Regions from separate parts of the Streptomyces sp. NPDC030820 genome, predicted to be linked through region 2. Evidence: riboswitches for the same ligand, from Rfam matches in the RefSeq annotation. Region 2 holds a riboswitch; the other holds the start of a gene.
What was found. A riboswitch is a leader RNA that binds a small molecule or an ion and turns the genes downstream of it on or off. The one in region 2 is predicted to bind S-adenosylmethionine.

Region 1: linked by a shared signal. The riboswitch ahead of ACZ418_RS42165 (aminotransferase class V-fold PLP-dependent enzyme) and the one ahead of thrC (threonine synthase) in region 2 are both predicted to bind S-adenosylmethionine.

Annotation. Positions count from the first base shown of each region.
Region 1 is NZ_JBVIEB010000029.1:25,931-29,326, forward strand. It holds gene ACZ418_RS42160 (Lrp/AsnC family transcriptional regulator) at 1-240, shown strand, start outside; gene ACZ418_RS42165 (aminotransferase class V-fold PLP-dependent enzyme) at 274-1,635, opposite strand; SAM riboswitch class IV at 1,796-1,912, opposite strand; gene trpD (anthranilate phosphoribosyltransferase) at 1,988-3,052, opposite strand; gene qcrB (cytochrome bc1 complex cytochrome b subunit) at 3,171-3,396, opposite strand, start outside.
Region 2 is NZ_JBVIEB010000004.1:500,109-503,504, forward strand. It holds gene ACZ418_RS14125 (MoaD/ThiS family protein) at 84-359, opposite strand; gene thrC (threonine synthase) at 356-1,639, opposite strand; SAM riboswitch class I at 1,657-1,797, opposite strand; gene ACZ418_RS14135 (glucosyl-3-phosphoglycerate synthase) at 1,930-2,874, shown strand; gene ACZ418_RS14140 (alpha,alpha-trehalose-phosphate synthase (UDP-forming)) at 2,947-3,396, shown strand, end outside.

The DNA.
Region 1 (3,396 bases), on a different contig from region 2:
ATCCCCGAGATCGCGGAGCAGATCGCTTCGCTGGAGTCGGTGAGCGAGGTTTTCTCCGTCACCGGCACGTATGACTTGATCGCGATGGTCCGGGTGCGGCAGCACGATGATCTGGCCGATGTCATCCCCGGCCGGATCAGCAAGATCCCCGGCGTCGAGGGCACGGACACGCACGTGGCGTTCCGGACGTACTCGCAGCACGACCTGGAAGCGGCGTTCTCGATCGGCCTGGACAACTAGGGGCGCGGCGAGCGCGCCCCTTCGGGGTGCTGATCACACCGCCGGAACGCAGCGGCCGTCCTCTGTCCGGTACGTCCACTTCGCGCCCTCGGTCACGAGTTCCCGGACCGCCGTGACGAAGCGCTCGACGTGCTCGTCCGGGGTGCCCGCGCCGAAGCTCACGCGGATGGCGTTGAGGGACTTCTCGCCCGGCGCGGCCTCGGGGGCGCCGCATTCGCCCTGGGTCTGGGGGTCGCTGCCCAGGAGGGTGCGGACCAGGGGGTGGGCGCAGAAGAGGCCGTCGCGGACGCCGATGCCGTACTCGGCGGACAGGGCCGCGGCGAAGTGGGAGCTGTTCCAGCCCTCGACGACGAAGGAGATCACGCCGACGCGCGGGGCGTCGTCACCGAAGAGGGACAGCACCCTCACCTGGGGGACCTCGGCCAGGCCCGCGCGGACCCTGGCGATCAGGTGCTGCTCGCGCGCGACCAGGGTGTCCCAGCCGGCCTCGGTGAGCGCCTTGCAGGCCGACGCGATGGAGTAGGCGCCGATCACATTGGGTGACCCCGCTTCGTGCCGGGCGGCGCTCTCGTGCCACTCCACGTCCACGCCGCCGTCCGGGCGCCGGGCCACCTTGCGGCTGGCGCCCCCGCCCGCGAGGTAGGGCTCGGCGGCGCGCAGCCAGTCGGCGCGGCCGGCCAGGACACCGGAGCCGAAGGGGGCGTACAGCTTGTGGCCCGAGAAGGCGACCCAGTCGACGTCCAGGTCACGGACGGACACGGGGTGGTGGGGGGCCAGCTGGGCGGCGTCCAGGACGATCCGGGCGCCGTGGGCGTGGGCGGCCGCCGCCAGCTCCCGTACGGGCCACAGCTCGCCGGTGACGTTCGAGGCGCCGGTGACGCAGACCAGGGCCGGGCCGTACGGGTCGCGGTCGGCCAGGGCCCGCTCCAAGGCCGCGACGGCCTGCTGCGGGGTGCGCGGGGCGTTGAGGTAGGTGACGCGGGCGTCCTGCCAGGGCAGCAGGGAGGCGTGGTGCTCGGTCTCGAAGACGAAGACCTGGCAGTCGGCCGGGAGGGCGCGGGCCAGGAGGTTCAGGGAGTCGGTGGTGGAGCGGGTGAAGACCAGCTGGTCGTCGGGGCGGCAGTCCAGGAACTCGGCGACCGTCCGGCGGGCGTTCTCGAACAGGTCGGTGGAGAGCTGGGAGAGGTAGCCGGCGCCACGGTGGACGCTGCCGTAGTACGGCGCGTAGGCGGCCACGTCGTCCCAGACGCGCTGCAGGGCGGGGGCGCTGGCCGCGTAGTCGAGGGCCGCATAGGTGACCTCGCCGCCGGTGACGAGCGGGACGGTGACATCCCGCCCCAGAACGGGCAGCGGGGAGCAGACGGACTGGTCGGAGGCAGCGGTGAAGACGGACATGGGTGAACTCCCGTGAGGACGTACGAGAAAAGACGTACGTGAAGAAGAGGAAAAGGGTGTGCGGAGGCGGGGCTCGGCGGCCCTATCGCATTCGCTTGCTCACGGAAGGCTCCCTCGATGACCAGGACCCCTGGTCCCGCGCTCTCAGCAGCGCGCGAGGGGTCCGCGCTTGCCGTAGACCTCGCTGCCTACGGCCTGGTCCTCACCCGGGGCACCCCGCCACGGACGGAGGGTTGCCGGACAGCCGGCCGGGGCCGAATGGCTGTCACTCATGACCTGGTACAGGAACGTACGGGAAATGATCGCCGTCCCGCAACCCGAGTCCGGATTGCGGGACGACCGTCGGTGACCGCTAGGCGTTGCTCGCCGCCACCCACCGCTCCAGCGTCCGCTTCGCCGCCCCCGAGTCGATCGACTCCGCCGCCTTGGCCATGCCGGCCCGCAGCTGGTCGGCGAGCGGGGCGTCCGTCGGGTGCAGGGCCACGAGGGCCGCCGCCGAGTTCAGCAGCACCGCGTCCCGTACGGCCCCCGTCTCACCGTCGAGCACCCGGCGGGCGACCTCCGCGTTGTACGACGCGTCCGCGCCGCGCAGGGCCTCCACGGGGACGAGGTCGATGCCGACGTCCCTCGGGTCGAAGGTCTCCTCGGTGACCTTGCCGTCCCGGACGACCCACACCCGCGAGGTGGCGGTCGTCGTCAGCTCGTCCAGGCCGTCGTCGCCGCGGAAGACCAGGGAGGAGTTGCCTCGCTCGGCGAGGACGCCGGCCACGATCGGGGCCATCCGCAGATCCGCCACGCCGACGGCCTGGGCGCGGACCCTGGCCGGATTGGTCAGCGGACCGAGGACGTTGAAGGTCGTACGGATGCCCAACTGGCCACGGGCTGCGGCCACATGGCGCAGCGCCGGGTGGAACTTCACCGCGAAGCAGAAGGTGATCCCGGCCTCCTCGGCGACCTGCGGGACCCGTTCCAGCGGGAGGTTCAGATTGACGCCCAGCTTCTCCAGCACGTCCGACGCGCCCGACGCCGAGGACGCCGCCCGGTTGCCGTGCTTGACGACCTTCGCGCCGGAGCCGGCGACGACGATCGAGGACATCGTGGAGATGTTCACCGTCTTGGCGCCGTCACCACCGGTGCCGACGATGTCGACGGTCTCCCCCGGCACCTCGATGACGTTCGCGTGGGCGTACATCGCGCGGACGAGCCCGGTGATCTCCTCCACCGTCTCGCCCTTGGCGCGCAGGGCCACGGCGAATCCCGCGATCTGCGCGTCCGTCGCCTCCCCGCGCATGATCCGGTCCATCGCCCATGCCGTGGCGTCCGCGCTCTGGTCCCGGCCCTCCAGCAGGGCGTTCAGTACCTCGGGCCAGGAACGGCCCGCCGCGGTGTCGCCTCCAGCGGGGGTCACAGCGCTCATCAGCCGCTCCTGGTGTCGTGAGAACAGTGTGATCCCAGCCTATCCACCCCAGGGCACGGCGAAGGGCCCCGTCCGTAAGCCGGACGGGGCCCTTCAGCGTGGCGTGGCGACGCGGTGATCAGTGGTGGCCGTGGCCGCTCGTGATCTCCTTGTACTCCTCGACGGTCGGCTTCGGGATCTGGTTGTCCTCGCCGTAGTAGGCGTTGGACAGCTTCACCCGGAGCTTCTCCGAGGCCGGCACCTTGCGCTCGACACCGTTCTCGTCGACCGTCGGGCCGATCTCGGCCGGCACGTACTGGTGGTGGGCCGTGAGGGTGTGCAGCTGCTCCTGGCTGAGCGCCTCG
Region 2 (3,396 bases):
CACACAGAATTGCCCCCTCCGCTTCTCTCACGGAGGGGGCAATTCGATGAACAATGCGTAACTGAAGTTACCCAAGGTAACGATCAGCCGCCGGCGACGGCCGGAATGATGGAGACACCGGCGCCGTCCGGGGTCGCGGTCTCCAGGCCCTGCTCGAAGCGCACGTCGTCGTCGTTGACGTAGACGTTCACGAACCGGCGCAGCTTGCCCTGGTCGTCCAGCACGCGCGCGGCGATGCCGGTGTGGTTCTTCTCCAGGTCGGCGATGACCTCGGCGAGGGTGGCACCTTCGGCGGCCACTTCGGCCTGCCCGCCGGTGTAGGTGCGCAGGATGGTGGGGATGCGAACGGTCACGCTCATGCGAGGCCAGCCTCTCGGAAGGAGTCCAGGGTCGGTCGGATGGTGGCGGTCAGGCCGGTCCCGGCCACCGCGTCAAGGGTCTTCAGGCCGTCACCGGTGTTGAGCACCACCGTGGTCTTCGTCGGGTCCAGGACGCCGTCCTTGATCAGCTTGCGGGTGACGCCGACGGTCACACCGCCCGCCGTCTCCGCGAAGATGCCCTCCGTGCGGGCCAGCAGCTTGATGGCGTCGACGACTTCCTCGTCCGTCACGTCCTCCACGGCACCACCCGTGCGGCGCGCGATGTCCAGGACGTACGGGCCGTCGGCCGGGTTGCCGATGGCGAGGGACTTGGCGATGGTGTTCGGCTTCTGGGGACGGACCACGTCGTGGCCGGCCTTGAAGGCGGTCGACACCGGCGAGCAGCCCTCGGCCTGCGCACCGAAGATCTTGTACGGCTTGTCCTCGACGAGCCCCAGCTTGATCAGCTCCTGCAGACCCTTGTCGATCTTCGTGAGCTGGGAGCCGGAGGCGATCGGGACCACGATCTGGTCGGGCAGCCGCCAGCCGAGCTGCTCGCAGATCTCGTACGCGAGGGTCTTGGAGCCCTCGGCGTAGTACGGCCGCAGGTTGACGTTGACGAAGCCCCAGCCCTCGCCGGCCGGGTCGCCGATCAGCTCGGAGCAGAAGCGGTTCACGTCGTCGTAGTTGCCCTCGATGCCGACGAGGTCACCGCCGTAGATCGCGGCCATGACGACCTTGCCCTGCTCCAGGTCGTGCGGGATGAACACGCACGAGCGGAAGCCGGCCCGGGCGGCGGCGGCGCCGACGGCACCGGCGAGGTTGCCGGTGGAGGAGCAGGACAGGGTGGTGAAGCCGAAGGCGCGGGCGGCCTCCAGGGCCTGGGCCACCACGCGGTCCTTGAAGGAGTGCGTCGGGTTGCCGGAGTCGTCCTTGACGAACAGGCCGCCGGTGACGCCGAGTTCACGGGCGAGGTTGTCGGCCTTGACGAGCTTGGTCCAGCCCGGGTTCAGGTTCGGCTTGTCGGCCACGTCGGCCGGGACCGGCAGCAGCGGCGCGTACCGCCAGATGTTCGCGGGGCCGGACTCGATCCGGCGGCGCAGCTCTTCGGTGTCGTAGGCGGAGAAGTCGTAGGCGATCTCCAGCGGGCCGAAACACTCCTCGCAGGCGAACACCGGGCCGAGCGGGACGCGGTGACCGCACTCGCGACAGCTCAGGGCCGCGGCGGGACCGAGGTCGACGGTGGAATCGGTGGAGCTTGCAACTGTCTGCACAGCCATGGAGGCGAGGCCCTTTCTCCTCATCTTCCTCACGACGCATCTCGCCGTGAGACGGATTTGGCACCTTCCCTGGCCGGGAGCCTCGCGTGAACGAGTGCGGCTCAGGGGGGTTGCCGGGGCTTCATCGGGCCGTGTCCCTCTGCCCCTCTGGATGAGCGGTATGCGGTTGTGAGCGCCTGGCTGACCCCCGACATGCGATGGTCACCAGCGTTGTTCAAGACTGTAACCGAAGGCCAAGACAGTTGAGAGAGTCGTCCGAACCGCGAGACAACAGTGAGGAGCCGCCGACCGTGCTGGAAGAAGTCGAGCGCTGGCTGAGCACCCGCTCCTGGTCCGTGACCGATCGCCCCCTGCACAAGATCTTGGCCGCCAAGCAGCGTACGGGCCAGTCGGTGTCCGTCGTGCTGCCCGCGCTCAACGAGGAGGAGACCGTCGGCGACATCGTCGCGATCATCCGCCACGACCTGGTGGAGCGGGTCCCGCTCGTCGACGAGATCGTGGTGGTCGACTCCGGCTCCACCGACCGCACCTCCGAGGTCGCCGCCGCCGCGGGCGCCCGGGTCGTTCACCGGGACGAGATCCTGCCGCGCATCCCCGCCGTCCCCGGAAAGGGTGAGGTGCTGTGGCGCTCCCTGCTGGTGACCAGTGGGGACATCGTCTGTTTCGTCGACGCGGACCTGAAGGAGTTCTCCCCCGACTTCGTCACCGGGATCGTCGGCCCGCTGCTCACCGAGCCGGACGTGGACCTGGTCAAGGCGATGTACGACCGTCCGCTCGCCGGAACGGCCGGCCAGGGCGGCCGGGTCACCGAGCTGATGGCCCGCCCGCTGCTGAACATGCACTGGCCGCAGCTCGCCGGATTCGTACAGCCGCTGGGCGGCGAGTACGCGGCCCGGCGCTCGCTGCTGGAACAGCTGCCGTTCCCGGTCGGGTACGGCGTGGAGCTGGGCATGCTGGTGGACGCCCTGCACCTGGTGGGTCTCGACGCGCTGGCACAGGTGGACGTGGGCGTGCGCAAGCACCGCCACCAGGACGGGCAGGCGCTGGGCCGGATGGCCGCGGCGATCTACCGTACGGCCCAGCTGAGGCTGGCCCGCGGCCATCTGATCCGTCCCGCCCTCACCCAGTTCGAGCGGGGCGAGGACGGCTTCGAGCCGCGCACCTACTCGGTGGACACCGAGGAACGGCCGCCGATGGTGGAGATCGCCGAGTACGCCGAGCGCCGGGTGGCCTGAGTTGGTATACGGCCGCGACACCCGGCGTGGCCGTACGTTTGAGCGTTTCCGGGCCGGGCTAGGTTGAGGACCATGGCTTCCACGCAGGGTGCTGCCGAGAAGGCTCAGGTACTGGTCGCGTCCAACCGCGGCCCGGTTTCGTACACGGTGGACGACGAGGGGGCCGGCTCGCTGCGCGCCAAGCGGGGCGGCGGCGGGCTGGTCTCGGGGCTGTCGGCCATCGGATCGGACGCGGACTCGCTGTGGGTGTGCTCGGCGCTCGGCGACGGGGACCGGGAGGCCGTACGCCGTGCGGGCGGCGGGCTGCTGCCGGACGAGGACACCGGCGGGCAGCGGGTGCGGATGCTCGACATCGACGCGAGCGTGCACTCCGACGCCTACAACGGCGTCGCCAACTCGGTGCTGTGGTTCGTGCACCACATGCTCTACCAGACCCCGCTGGAGCCGGCCTTCGACGCGGAGTTCCGGCGGCAGTGGGCGTCGTACGAGGCCTACAACCGGGCGTTCGCCGAGGCGCTGGCC